4 regions of the Enterobacter quasiroggenkampii genome follow, and region 4 is predicted to be linked to each of the others. Evidence: predicted binding sites of a transcription regulator. Region 4 holds the regulator's gene; each other region holds the start of a gene.
What was found. Region 4 encodes CRP, which controls carbon source genes, mostly activating them, when cyclic AMP is high. Its sites were predicted from a motif close to ATGTGANNNNNNTCACAT; they were not measured.

Region 1 (3,558 bases), 1.1 Mb from region 4:
TCATCCGGGGTGATCTCTGGATCATAAATAAAGGTCAGGTTCGGCGCGACCTGCTTCAGATCTGCATCGGCACGCAGAATGGCACGGGTGATGGGCGTATCTTCCGGCCCGATATTGGCATGCATAAAGGCATCCGGCAGCGTACGGTCAAGATAGCGCCAGAAACGTTTTATTCGGCTATTGATTTCTTCTTGTGTTAGAATTCTAACATATGGTTGCAGCAGCGCATCAAGCTGGCCGAGATAGACCGGCATCGATGTAACGGACGGGACATGATGGTAGAGGATGGTTAACAGCGAGAGGGCATCGTCGAGATCTTTTGCCCCTTCCAGCTCCAGCCATTCTGAACCGTTAGCCAGAAATTTTGCGTAATCCGGCAGAACGTAACGGGGTTTGTAAGGCGCATGGCCTTCGAACATGTCACAGATAAACCCCTCGTCCAGCGCGGCGCGCGCAACTTCAGGAAGTGCCGGATACGGCAGGTTGTTTTCCGCTTCCAGCGCCAGAAAATGACGTTTTTGTTCCGGGGTTAACACCGGGCTTGTCACAATCTGCTGGCAACGTTGCTGCAGGGCGTCGGGGCTGGAGTGGGGCATATTCGCTTCCTTGAATGTTCTGCGGATGATGAACGGATTGTAGAAAGCCTGCCTGTTGGCGCTTTTGATCCCACAGGGGGTATTGCTGCTTTAGTCGGCAATTTGCGCACTAAAGTTTGAAGAAGATCTCATTACAGTAATGCAAATTTGTACGCAGTTTTCATTAACTGTGATGAATGTCGAAGTGTGGATGCGGGTGGATGTTAGAATACTCACAGACCCGCAAGGTAAAATTTATACGGCACTGCCGTTGGAGATTGTTATGACCGATTTAACTGCAAGCAGCCTGCGCGCGTTGAAACTGATGGACCTGACTACCCTGAACGATGACGACACCAATGAGAAAGTCATCGCCCTGTGCCATCAGGCGAAAACGCCAGTGGGTAATACCGCAGCCGTTTGTATCTATCCGCGCTTTATCCCGATTGCCCGTAAGACGCTGAAAGAGCAGGGCACCCCGGACGTGCGCATTGCAACCGTGACTAACTTCCCGCACGGCAACGACGATATCGAGATTGCGCTGGCAGAAACCCGCGCGGCGATTGCATACGGTGCAGACGAAGTTGACGTGGTGTTCCCTTACCGCGCGCTGATCGCCGGTAACGAGCAGGTCGGTTTTGACCTGGTGAAAGCCTGTAAAGACGCGTGTGCGGCGGCCAACGTGCTGCTGAAAGTGATCATCGAAACCGGCGAGCTGAAAGAAGAGGCGCTGATTCGTAAAGCCTCTGAAATCTCCATCAAAGCCGGTGCGGATTTCATTAAAACCTCTACCGGTAAAGTGCCGGTAAATGCGACCCCGGAAAGCGCGCGCATCATGATGGAAGTGATCCGCGACATGGGCGTGTCCAAAACCGTAGGCTTCAAACCTGCGGGCGGCGTGCGTACCGCCGAAGACGCGCAGCAGTTCCTGGCGATTGCCGACGAACTGTTCGGCGCCGACTGGGCCGATTCCCGTCACTACCGCTTCGGTGCGTCCAGCCTGCTGGCCAGCCTGCTGAAGGCGCTGGGTCACGGCGACGGTAAGAGCGCAAGTAGCTACTAAGTTTGAATTGCCGGGTGGCGCTACGCTTACCCGGCCTACCCGGATCGTGGTCGGGTAAACCGTACCCGCCACCATTCACCCGATTCCTCATGGGGGTTACCGTGTTTCTCGCACAAGAAATTATTCGTAAAAAACGTGATGGTCATGCATTAAGCGACGAAGAGATCCGCTTCTTCATCAACGGCATTCGTGATAACACCGTCTCAGAAGGGCAGATTGCGGCTCTGGCGATGACCATTTTCTTCCACGATATGTCGATGCCTGAGCGCGTGTCGCTGACCATGGCGATGCGAGATTCAGGAACCGTTCTGGACTGGAAGAGCCTCAACCTTAACGGCCCGATTGTCGATAAACACTCCACCGGCGGCGTGGGCGACGTAACCTCCCTGATGCTCGGCCCCATGGTGGCAGCCTGTGGCGGTTACATCCCGATGATCTCCGGGCGCGGCCTGGGCCACACCGGCGGTACGCTCGACAAACTGGAAGCCATTCCGGGCTTCGATATCTTCCCGGATGACAACCGCTTCCGCGACATTATTAAAGACGTTGGTGTGGCGATTATCGGCCAGACCAGCTCTCTTGCTCCGGCAGACAAGCGTTTCTACGCGACCCGCGACATCACCGCGACCGTTGACTCCATCCCGCTGATCACCGCTTCTATCCTGGCGAAGAAGCTGGCAGAAGGGCTGGACGCGCTGGTGATGGACGTGAAGGTAGGCAGCGGCGCGTTTATGCCAACCTATGAACTCTCTGAGGCGCTGGCCGAAGCGATCGTTGGCGTCTCCAACGGCGCAGGCGTGCGCACTACCGCACTGCTCACCGATATGAACCAGGTGCTGGCTTCCAGCGCCGGTAACGCCGTCGAAGTGCGTGAAGCCGTCCAGTTCCTGACGGGGGAATACCGTAACCCGCGCCTGTTCGACGTCACCATGGCGCTGTGCGTTGAGATGTTAATCTCCGGCAAGCTCGCCAAAGACGACGCCGACGCCCGCGCGAAGCTGCAGGCGGTGCTGGACAACGGCAAAGCGGCGGAGATCTTCGGCCGCATGGTCGCGGCGCAAAAAGGCCCGACCGACTTCGTCGAAAATTACGCGAAGTACCTGCCCACCGCGACGCTCAGCAAAGCGGTGTATGCCGATAGCGAAGGGTTTGTCTCCGCCATGGACACCCGTGCCCTCGGCATGGCGGTGGTCTCAATGGGCGGCGGTCGTCGTCAGGCCTCAGACACCATTGATTACAGCGTCGGCTTTACCGATATGGCCCGTCTGGGCGACAGCGTTGACGGCCAACGTCCGCTGGCGGTGATCCACGCCAAAGATGAAGCCAGCTGGCAGGAAGCGGCGAAAGCGGTGAAAGCGGCCATCACGCTTGACGATAAAGCACCGGAAACCACACCGACTGTCTATCGCCGTATCACCGAATAGCGGTATACTGATCTGATCGATAATTTTTGAAGCACTACGTACGGAGAACAATTATGAAACGTGCATTTATTATGGTGCTGGACTCATTCGGCATCGGCGCAACCGAAGATGCAGAACGTTTTGGTGACGTGGGTTCCGATACCATGGGTCACATCGCGGAAGCCTGTGCGAAAGGCGAAGCGGATAACGGTCGTAAAGGCCCTCTGACTCTACCAAACCTGACCCGCCTTGGGCTGGTGAAAGCGCATGAAGGCTCTACCGGTAAAATCGCAGCCGGTATGGACGGCAACGCGGAAGTCGTGGGCGCCTATGCCTGGGCGCACGAGCTCTCATCCGGTAAAGACACCCCGTCTGGTCACTGGGAAATCGCCGGTGTGCCGGTGCTGTTCGACTGGGGTTACTTCTCCGATCACGAGAACAGCTTCCCGCAGGAGCTGCTCGATAAGCTGGTGAAGCGTGCCAACCTGCCGGGTTACCTCGGCAACTGCCACTCTTC
Region 2 (3,558 bases), 1.0 Mb from region 4:
GATGCCGCTCTTGTAATCGCCGTCGAAGTCAATTTTCACTTCGGAACGATAGGTCAGGCCCCAACGGTTGTTTTTGTCCAGCTCGTACAGGATACCGGCGTTCCAGCCATAGCCCCACTCATCACCTTCAAGACTGGCAATTTTATTGCTGTTTTTTGGCAGGCGAGCAGTTTGCTCTCCGGAGTAACGTTCAATTTTGGCATCGGCGTAGACGGCATCAAAGCCCAGACCAAAGCTCCAGTTATCGTTCAGGCGATAAGCACCGCTCAGGTTCAGGTTCAGCGTAGTAAGGTCCGTTTTACCGCCGTATTCACCAGCCGGATAGTTGCTATTGAACTCGGTAGCAAGGCCGTAGTTAGAGGTTACGGATGCTCCCCAGCCAAACTGTTCATTGATAGGTGCAACGAAGTGCAGGTTAGGGACCCATGCTGTTGGGGCAATATTGTCCGCTTTAAGGCTCGCACCAGTGAATGGTGACTTGCCTGAAATGTTGACATCAGGATCGATATAAACCGCACCAGCAGAGAAGGTCGGACGATCAAACATCATGATCAATGCAGGGTTACGACTCGCGTTACCCGCATCATCCGCAATCGCACCTTCCCCCGAATACGCGCGGCCAAGGCCAGAGGAAGAAAATTCGTTTAACTGAAAGCCCGCTGACCATGCGGAAGTGGAGACGAGTGCCACTGCGACTGCCAGCGCAGTCTTGTTGAACAGGGTTTTCTGGCTCATGACCATAACCTCATTGAGTTATTTTTATTCAATAATTGTTACATACCGTAACAGGAGCGCGAAGTGTAGGGTCTGAGGTATGACAGACAAATCAGACCAGTGGCCAGAGTATAGGTCCGACCAGCCTGAATGTTGCAAGTTTGTTTATTAATATTTTCAAACATGTTTCGTGAAACGAGATCTGGTTGGCAAAATTGTGACCATCGCGACTCACCCAAAAGGGTGGTTTTTGTTTTAGATCATTTTTTAGTGTGATATTGGTCACTTATCCGATTTTGCGCCATTAACGGCTGGAGAGAGCCCGAGCCGGGGCGTAAAATAGCAGCATCGTGTTTATCTCGCGCGTTGCGCGAATACAGAGGAAATTGAGCTATGAGTAAATGCAGTGCTGATGAAACCCCGGTTTGCTGCTGTATGGATGTTGGGACCATCATGGACAACACCGATTGCACCGCGTCTTACAGCCGTGTGTTCACCAACCGCGCCGAAGCGGAAGAGACCCTGGCCGCGCTGAGCAAGCGTGCGCGTGATGTTGAATCCGATCCGTGTGAAATCAAGTCGACCTTTACCGAAGTGGAAGGCGGCGTGAAGCTGGACATCGACTTTGTTTTCGCTTGCGAAGCAGAAACGCTGATTTTCCAGCTGGGTCTGCGTTAATTTCTGCGGCCTGATGCCCTCACCCCGACCCTCTCCCACGGGAGAGGGCGCAAACATTAAAAACGGTAACCTACGGGTTACCGTTTTGCTTTTACCTTGCGCACCCGACAACATACCGCACAAATGCCCCTGCCATGCAGGGGCATTTTCTTTTTCTTCTCTGTGTTTTAGCTCGCATTTTTTCGTTTCCCCGATTGGCTGAATGTAAAAAAATGGTTAAGACTATTATCAGGTCAGACCACTTTGCGTTTGCGAAAATTTTTTTACAGGGGAGTGTTATGAGTCAGGCATTACCGCTTATTACCCGTCAGGGCGATCGCATTGCCATCGTCAGTGGATTGCGCACGCCATTTGCGCGTCAGGCAACGGCGTTTCATGGCATACCGGCCGTCGACCTGGGGAAAATGGTAGTGGGGGAGATGCTGGCTCGCAGCGAAATTCCGCCGGAGGTCATCGAACAGCTGGTTTTTGGCCAGGTCGTGCAGATGCCTGAAGCCCCCAACATCGCGCGGGAAATCGTCCTCGGTACCGGGATGAATGTTCATACCGACGCCTACAGCGTCAGCCGCGCCTGCGCAACCAGCTTCCAGGCCGTGGCGAACGTCGCCGAAAGTCTGATGGCGGGTACCATTCGCGCCGGGATAGCGGGGGGAGCGGACTCCTCTTCGGTACTGCCGATTGGGGTCAGTAAAAAGCTGGCGCGTATCCTGGTCGATGCCAACAAAGCCCGCACGACGGGTCAGAAGCTCAAACTCTTCTCGCGTTTACGTCTGCGCGATCTGATGCCTGTTCCCCCTGCCGTAGCGGAATATTCCACCGGCCTGCGCATGGGCGACACCGCCGAGCAGATGGCCAAAACCTACGGCATTACGCGTGAACAGCAGGATGCGCTGGCGCATCGTTCACATCAGCTTGCGGCAAAAGCCTGGTCGGAAGGCAAGCTGACCGATGAGGTCATGACCGCCTATATTCCGCCCTATCGCGAACCGCTTGCGGAAGATAACAATATTCGTGGCACGTCAACGCTGGCGGATTACGCCAAACTGCGCCCGGCGTTTGACCGCAAGCACGGCACCGTGACGGCGGCGAACAGTACTCCGCTGACGGACGGGGCTGCCGCCGTGATCCTGATGACCGAATCCCGTGCAAAAGAGCTGGGCATTACTCCCCTGGGCTATTTACGCAGCTACGCCTTCACCGCCATTGACGTCTGGCAGGACATGCTGTTGGGTCCGGCATGGTCCACGCCGCTGGCGCTGGATCGCGCGGGGCTGACGCTGGCTGATTTAACCCTGATTGATATGCACGAAGCGTTTGCCGCGCAAACCCTGGCAAACGTCCAGCTGCTGGCAAGCGAGCGTTTCGCACGTGATGTGCTGGGCCGCGCGCATGCCACGGGTGAAGTGGATCAGAGTAAATTCAACGTGCTGGGTGGCTCTATCGCCTACGGTCATCCGTTTGCCGCTACAGGGGCGAGGATGATCACGCAAACATTACATGAACTCCGTCGCCGTGGCGGTGGGTTTGGCCTTGTTACCGCCTGTGCGGCGGGCGGCCTTGGCGCAGCAATGGTTCTGGAGGCTGAATAATGGATATGCCATCTGCATTTAATCTGACGGTTCGCCTCGATAACGTGGCCGTTATCACTATTGATGTGCCTGATGAAAAGATGAATACCCTGAAGGCCGAATTTGGCGTTCAGGTGCGCGCGATGCTAAAGCAGATCCGCGAGAACAAAGCCATTCGCGGCCTGGTGTTTATCTCTGCCAAACCCGACAACTTTATTGCCGGGGCGGATATCAACATGATTGCCCGGGCGCAAAGCGCGCTGGAAGCCGAAGAGCTGGCGCGTCAGGGCCAGCAGGTGATGTCGGAGATCAACAGTCTCCCAATCCCGGTCATCGCAGCGATCCACGGTGCGTGTCTGGGCGGTGGGCTGGAGCTGGCGCTGGCCTGCCACAGCCGCATCTGTACTGACGATGCGAAAACCATTCTGGGCCTGCCGGAAGTGCAGCTGGGCCTGCTGCCAGGTTCTGGCGGAACGCAGCGTCTGCCGCGGCTGGTGGGCGTCAGCACGGCGCTGGAGATGATCTTAACCGGTAAACAGCTGCGTGCCCGTCAGGCGCTGAAAGCCGGTCTGGTCGATGACGTCGTGCCGCAGTCCAT
Region 3 (3,558 bases), 2.0 Mb from region 4:
ACTGGTGCTTTTCACAATGGTTGCCCTGGCAAGTAGTTAGTCACGGCAGATATTATTGCTCAGGCAAGTATAAGTCAACTGAATGAATCAGCCGATGCCACGAATTGCTAAAACGTTTCATGAACTTTTTTTGAGGTCTTTCAAATCATAGAGATAACTGACAGTTATCTTTTCTGAAGGAAAATAATCGTTACGTTGCCCCCATGGCTGAATGTCACACTTTCCCCCTATAATTGCTGTGTTAAATATGGATAAGGACGACAACGCACTATGTTGGATTTAATTAAAGCAGTCAGCCTCGGGCTGGTGGTCTTGCTGCCGTTGGCTAACCCGTTAACGACGGTGGCGCTTTTCCTCGGGCTGGCAGGGAACATGAACAGCGCCGAGCGCAACCATCAGTCGATGATGGCCTCGGTGTATGTGTTTGCCATCATGATGGTGGCTTATTACGCCGGACAGGTGGTGATGAATACCTTCGGGATTTCCATCCCTGGTCTGCGTATCGCCGGGGGGTTGATTGTGGCCTTTATTGGTTTCCGCATGTTGTTCCCGGCGCAAAAAGCGCATGAGTCGCCGGAAGCGACCAGCAAATCGGAAGAGCTGGAAACCGAACCGAGTGCGAATATCGCCTTTGTGCCGATTGCCATGCCGAGCACGGCGGGGCCGGGGACTATCGCGATGATCATCAGCTCCGCGTCAACGGTGCGTGACAGCGCAACTTTTCCTGACTGGGTACTGACGGTTGCGCCACCGCTGATTTTTGCGATTATCGGTCTTATCGTGTGGGTGTCGCTGCGCAGCTCCGGCGCCATTATGCGCTGGGTAGGTAAGGGCGGTATCGAGGCAATTTCCCGTCTGATGGGCTTCTTACTGGTCTGTATGGGCGTGCAGTTTATTATCAACGGCGTGCTGGAGATTATTAAGACCTATCACTAAGTTCATTGCCGGGTGGCGGCTTCGCCTTACCCGGCCTACGAAATCCGTCTTTTTGTAGGCCGGGTAAGCACAGCGCCACCCGGCACCAACAATCCCTCACCCGTGCTGCCCCTGTTCCTCCAGCGCCACCGGCCACTTACGGAAGATGAGTACCGACCAGATCAGCGCCACCAGGGCCGGAATAGCCCCCAGATAGCCAATCGCCGACATCGACACGTGCAGGATGACCTGATTTCCCACCAGCGCCCCCGCGCCAATGCCCAGATTGAAAATCCCCGAGAACAGCGACATGGCGACGTCCGTCGCATCCGGCGCCAGGGCCAGCACTTTCACCTGCATGCCCAGGCCAATAATCATGATCGCCACGCCCCAGAAAAGGCTGAGGATCGCCAGATGGCTTTCACTGCCCGCGGCGGGCATCAGCAACAGCAGACAGCCCAGCAGCAGGCCGATGGCGCTGCTCACCAGCAAGGAGGCGTGCCGGTTACCCAGCTTGCCAAACAGCACGCTGCCGATAATGCCCGCGCCGCCGAGGATCAGCAGTAAGACGGTGGCAAAGTTGGCGCTAAAGCCCGCCACCACCTGTACAAACGGTTCAATGTAGCTGTACGCCGTGTAGTGTGCCGTCACGACGATGGCGGTCAGCAGGTAGATGCTCAGCAGTGCAGGGCGACGCATCAGCAGCGGCAGGCTTTTCAGCGAGCCGGAATGTTCGCTCGGCAGCGTGGGCAGCAGTTTAATCAGGCATACCAGTGTCACCAGCGCGCCCATACCGATGGCGAAGAAGGTCGTGCGCCAGCCGAAGTATTGCCCCACGATGCGGCCAATTGGCAGACCCAGCACCATCGCCAGTGCGGTACCGGTAGCAATCAGGCTCAGCGCCTGGGCGCGTTTACCTGCCGGCGCCAGGCGAATCGCCAGCGACGCGGTAATCGACCAGAACACCGCATGGGCAAAGGCGATGCCGATTCGGCTCATGACCAGCACCGTAAAATTCCACGCCATAAACGACAGCACATGGCTCGCAATGAACAAGACAAACAGACCGATCAGCAGCTTGCGCCGCTCCATCTGGCTGGTCAGCAGCATAAACGGCAAAGACATCAGCGCCACCACCCAGGCGTAGATGGTCAACATAATGCCCACCTGCGCTGTTTCCATCTGGAAACTGTCAGCGATGTCAGACAACAGCCCAACCGGCACAAATTCTGTGGTATTAAAAATAAACGCGGCAACTGCCAGCGTGACCACGCGTAGCCACGCGACCCTGCGGGAAACTGTGTTCGTTGTCATAGGGATGTCTGAGATTCGTTGCTGAAAAGAAGAGGAGACGATCTTAAAACGTCGAACGGCGAAAACTCAACCATTATGTGACGCAGATCTCAATATTTACCTTATAAAAGCGGTAGCCGGGGACGCTGTTTTCATTGAATATAAAAGAACAACACAATAAAAACAGGCGGTAAGACAATGCAGGAGATTGATTTTTATCTGGTCGATGCGTTCAGCGATACCACGTTTGGCGGTAATCCGGCCGCCGTGTGCCCGCTGAAAGCATGGTTACCCGATGAGATCTTGCTGAAGATGGCGCAGCAGCATAATCAGTCGGAAACGGCGTTTTTCGTCTGCAGCAAAGGGGGCATTGAGCTACGCTGGTTTACCACGCTTAGCGAAGTCAATCTCTGCGGTCACGCTACGCTGGCGGCGGCGCACGTACTGTTTACCGAGCTGGATTATCCGGACGCGCGGATCCACTTTGATACCGCCTCTGGCCGCCTGACGGTCACCCGGGAGGGGGACTGGATGACGCTGGACTTCCCGGCATGTCCAACCCATGAAGAGACGCCCCCGCCGGAAATGCTTTCGGCGCTGGGTATCAGCCGCTACGTTGAAGCCCGTAAAGGGCGCGCCTGGGTCATCGTTCTGGAAAATCGCCAGCAGGTCGAGGCCCTCGCCCCGGATTTTTCGGCGATGACGCCGGGCGAGCATAAGGTGAGCGTGACGGCGCGCGGTGAGGGGGAATACGATTTTGTCAGCCGCTTTTTCTCCCCCGGCGTTTCCGTACCGGAAGATCCGGTCACCGGCTCCGCGCACACCATGCTAATTCCCTGGTGGAGCGAAAAATTGGGGAAAACAGCCATGCTTGCCCGTCAGGTTTCCGCGCGCGGCGGCGACGTGCGCTGTGAACTGAAAGGCTCGCGTGTGCTGATGAGCGGACAGGCTTCACTTTATCTGAAAGGCACAGTTTTTCTGCGCTAAATACCCATAACAAGAGAGGAAGAGACAATGCAGGAAATTGATTTTTATCTGGTGGATGCCTTCAGCGACAAAACCTTTGGCGGCAACGCGGCAGCGGTATGTCCTCTGGAAGAGTGGCTGCCGGACGAGACGCTGCTCAAAATGGCGCAGCAGCATAACCAGTCTGAGACCGCCTTTTTCGTCCGTACCGACGGTGGGTTTGAGCTGCGCTGGTTTACCACGCTGGATGAAATTAACCTGTGCGGCCATGCCACGCTTGCCGCATCGCACGTTATTTTCGAATACCTTGACTATCCGCACACTGAAATCACCTTCACCACGCGCTTCGTGGGCGAGCTGACGGTTAAACGCAGCGGCGACTGG
Region 4 (3,558 bases):
GGCCAAAAGTATCCCATCCCTGGATGAGAGCTTTGTGGTGATCCATTTCCGCAATCTCGAAGGCATTGATTACCCCTGGCTGCTGGCGATGCTACAGGGCTCGTTTATTTCTCACATGAATACATTGGTCGTGCCGGGCGGAAAAATGGGGCTGGCGATGGAGCTCATCATGACGCCGCTTGTGGAGCGGTTGATGGAAGGAAAGCAGATTGCGTGACGTCTGTTGCCGGATGACGCTTCGCTTATCCGGCCTACGTTCGTGCAGTTGTAGCTTTTGTAGGGCGGGTTAGCGAAGCGCCACCCGCCAAAAGATTAAGCCTCGATCACTTCATACGAATGGGTAATTTTTACCGCTTTTTCCAGCATTAACGCCACAGAGCAGTACTTCTCGGCAGACAGGTCCACCGCACGTGAAACCGCCGCGTCTTTCAGCGCCTTACCGGTAACCACAAAGTGCAGATTAATGTGGGTGAACAGGCGTGGCGCCTCTTCGCGACGTTCTGACGTCAGTTTCACCTCACAATCCGTCACGTCATGACGACCTTTTTGCAGAATCGACACCACGTCAATGGCGCTGCATCCCCCTGCCGCCATCAGCACCATTTCCATTGGGCTGGGCGCTTTATCGCCGGAGTTACCGTCCATCAAAATCTGGTGCCCTGACGCGGATTCGCCCAGGAACGTTAAACCTTCAACCCACTTCACGCGCGCTTGCATATTCTTAAACTCCAACGTTGCATTTTTGGTGACAGATTACGCGTGCGTTACATTTCTCGCAATGGAAGGCGACCTGCATCATGCTGAAGCGAGACACCAGGAGACACGCGGCGAAAGCTATGCTAAAACACTCAGGATGCTACAGTAATACATTGACGTTACACATGTATGCAGAGGACATCAAACTTTACTGGCTGCGAAACGTTACGGTAGCCGACTTCCCAGGGTATGGGTAAGAATTCGATTGCAACCCCAGAGTCCGGATGCATCTGATGACTCTGGTGACAGCTTATAACAGAGGATAACAGCGCATGGTGCTTGGCAAACCGCAAACAGACCCGACTCTCGAATGGTTCTTGTCTCATTGCCACATTCATAAGTACCCATCGAAGAGCACGCTGATTCACCAGGGTGAAAAAGCGGAAACGTTGTATTACATCGTTAAAGGCTCGGTGGCAGTGCTGATCAAAGATGAAGAAGGGAAAGAGATGATCCTTTCTTATCTGAACCAGGGCGATTTCATCGGTGAACTGGGCCTGTTTGAAGAGGGCCAGGAACGTAGCGCCTGGGTTCGTGCAAAGACAGCATGTGAAGTGGCTGAAATTTCTTACAAGAAGTTCCGTCAGCTGATTCAGGTTAACCCTGATATTCTGATGCGTCTCTCTTCCCAGATGGCGCGCCGCCTGCAGGTCACCTCAGAGAAAGTGGGCAACCTCGCCTTCCTGGACGTGACGGGCCGCATCGCACAAACTCTGCTGAACCTGGCGAAACAGCCGGACGCCATGACCCACCCGGACGGCATGCAAATTAAAATTACCCGTCAGGAAATTGGTCAGATCGTTGGTTGCTCCCGTGAAACAGTGGGCCGTATCCTGAAAATGCTGGAAGATCAAAACCTGATTTCCGCCCACGGTAAAACCATCGTGGTCTACGGAACGCGTTAATTCCGCTCAAACGGCGTGCCATCGCAAGGTGTCACGCCGTTTTTGTCTCTACTCCCCATGTGGCGCAGGCTGATTTATCACCCGGAAGTTAACTACGCACTGCGACAAACGCTGGTGTTGTGTCTACCCGTGGCCATAGGCCTGATCCTCGGACACCTTCAGCAAGGCCTGCTGTTTTCCCTCGTGCCCGCCTGCTGCAACATCGCCGGTCTGGACACGCCGCATAAGCGCTTTTTCAAACGCCTGATTATTGGTGGCTGCCTGTTTGCCGGCTGTAGCCTTGCCGTACAGCTGTTACTGGCTCGTGATATCCCGCTGCCGCTGATCCTGACCGTGCTGGCGATGACGCTCGGCGTCACGGCGGAAATCAGTTCGCTGCACGCTCGCCTGCTTCCCGCTTCGCTGATTGCGGCCATCTTTACGCTAAGCCTCGCCGGGAATATGCCGGTGTGGGAGCCGCTGCTGATCTACGCCCTGGGGACACTGTGGTACGGGCTGTTCAACTGGTTCTGGTTCTGGCTGTGGCGGGAACAGCCGCTGCGCGAATCCCTGAGCCTGCTCTATGTGCAGCTAGCAGAGTACTGCGAAGCCAAATACACCCTGCTGACCCAGCATACCGATCCGGAAAAAGCCTTACCGCCGCTGCTGACGCGCCAGCAGAAGGTGGTGGATCTGATAAGCCAGTGCTATCAGCAGCTGCATATGCTCGCCGCCAACAAGAACCACGAGTACAAACGGCTGCTGCGCACCTTCCAGGTCGGGCTGGATCTGCAGGAGCATATCTCCGTGAGCCTGCACCATCCGCAGGAGGTGCAAAAGCTGGTCGAGCGCAGCCACGCCGAAGCGGTGATCCGCTGGAACGCGCAGACCGTTTCGGCACGTCTGCGGGTGCTGGCAGACGATATTCTTTACCACCGCTACCCCATGCGATTTAACATGGAAAAACAGCTCGGCGCGCTGGAGAAAATCGCCCGTCAGCATCCGGATAACCCGGTCGGCCAGTTTGCCGCCTGGCACTTCAGCCGCATCGCCCGCGTGCTGCGCACCCAGCGCCCGCTCTATCCGCGCGACCTGATGGCGGATAAACAAAAACGGCTGCCGTTATTGCCCGCGCTCAGGAGCTATCTGTCGCTTAAATCGTCCGCCCTGCGCAACGCCGCACGAATTAGCGTGATGCTCAGTACCGCCAGCCTGATGGGCATGGCGCTGCATCTGCCGAAACCCTACTGGATCTTAATGACTGTGCTGTTTGTCACCCAGAACGGCTACGGCGCCACGCGGGTACGTATTCTGCATCGGGCGGGCGGCACCATGGCCGGGCTGATCATTGCGGGCGTGACGCTGCACTTCCACGTGCCGGAAGGCTACACCCTGGCAGGGATGCTGGCGATCACGCTGGTGAGTTACCTGATTATCCGCAAAAACTACGGCTGGGCGATGGTGGGCTTCACGGTGACGGCGGTTTACACCCTGCAACTACTCACGCTCAATGGCGAACAGTTTATTGTAGCCAGGCTGATCGATACCCTGATCGGCTGCCTGATTGCCTTCGGCGGTATGGTCTGGCTCTGGCCGCAGTGGCAAAGCGGACTGCTCAGGCAGAACGCCCACGACGCGCTGGAAGCCGACCAGCAGGCCATTCGCCTGATCCTGAGCGACGACCCGCAGCCCTCCCCGCTGGCGTATCAGCGCATGAAGGTTAACCAGGCGCACAACGCCCTGTTTAACTCGCTCAACCAGGCGATGCAGGAGCCGGGCTTTAACTCACACTATCTGGCCGATATGAAGCTCTGGGTGACGCACAGCCAGTTTATCGTCGAGCACATTAACGCTATGACCACGCTGGCGCGCGAGCACACGATGCTCACGCCGGATCTGGCGCAGCGCTATTTGCAGT

Region 1: a site for CRP is predicted at 711-728, ahead of deoC (deoxyribose-phosphate aldolase). Genes of this name have one in related genera too.
Region 2: a site for CRP is predicted at 985-1,002, ahead of V1572_RS18690 (YfcZ/YiiS family protein). Genes of this name have one in related genera too.
Region 3: a site for CRP is predicted at 2,305-2,322, ahead of V1572_RS14160 (sugar transporter). Genes of this name have one in related genera too.

What each region holds. Positions count from the first base shown of each region.
Region 1 covers NZ_CP143745.1:1,247,545-1,251,102, forward strand. Annotated here, with positions in the region: gene V1572_RS06000 (YjjI family glycine radical enzyme) at 1-596, opposite strand, end outside; gene deoC (deoxyribose-phosphate aldolase) at 859-1,638, shown strand; gene deoA (thymidine phosphorylase) at 1,740-3,062, shown strand; gene deoB (phosphopentomutase) at 3,116-3,558, shown strand, end outside.
Region 2 covers NZ_CP143745.1:3,918,322-3,921,879, reverse strand. Annotated here, with positions in the region: gene fadL (long-chain fatty acid transporter FadL) at 1-735, opposite strand, end outside; gene V1572_RS18690 (YfcZ/YiiS family protein) at 1,108-1,392, shown strand; gene fadI (acetyl-CoA C-acyltransferase FadI) at 1,671-2,981, shown strand; gene fadJ (fatty acid oxidation complex subunit alpha FadJ) at 2,981-3,558, shown strand, end outside.
Region 3 covers NZ_CP143745.1:2,938,399-2,941,956, forward strand. Annotated here, with positions in the region: gene marR (multiple antibiotic resistance transcriptional regulator MarR) at 1-15, opposite strand, end outside; gene V1572_RS14155 (MarC family NAAT transporter) at 271-936, shown strand; gene V1572_RS14160 (sugar transporter) at 1,033-2,229, opposite strand; gene V1572_RS14165 (PhzF family phenazine biosynthesis protein) at 2,407-3,195, shown strand; gene V1572_RS14170 (PhzF family phenazine biosynthesis protein) at 3,223-3,558, shown strand, end outside.
Region 4 covers NZ_CP143745.1:189,349-192,906, forward strand. Annotated here, with positions in the region: gene V1572_RS01040 (phosphoribulokinase) at 1-217, shown strand, start outside; gene V1572_RS01045 (OsmC family protein) at 313-717, opposite strand; gene crp (cAMP-activated global transcriptional regulator CRP) at 1,029-1,661, shown strand; gene V1572_RS01055 (YccS/YhfK family putative transporter) at 1,719-3,558, shown strand, end outside.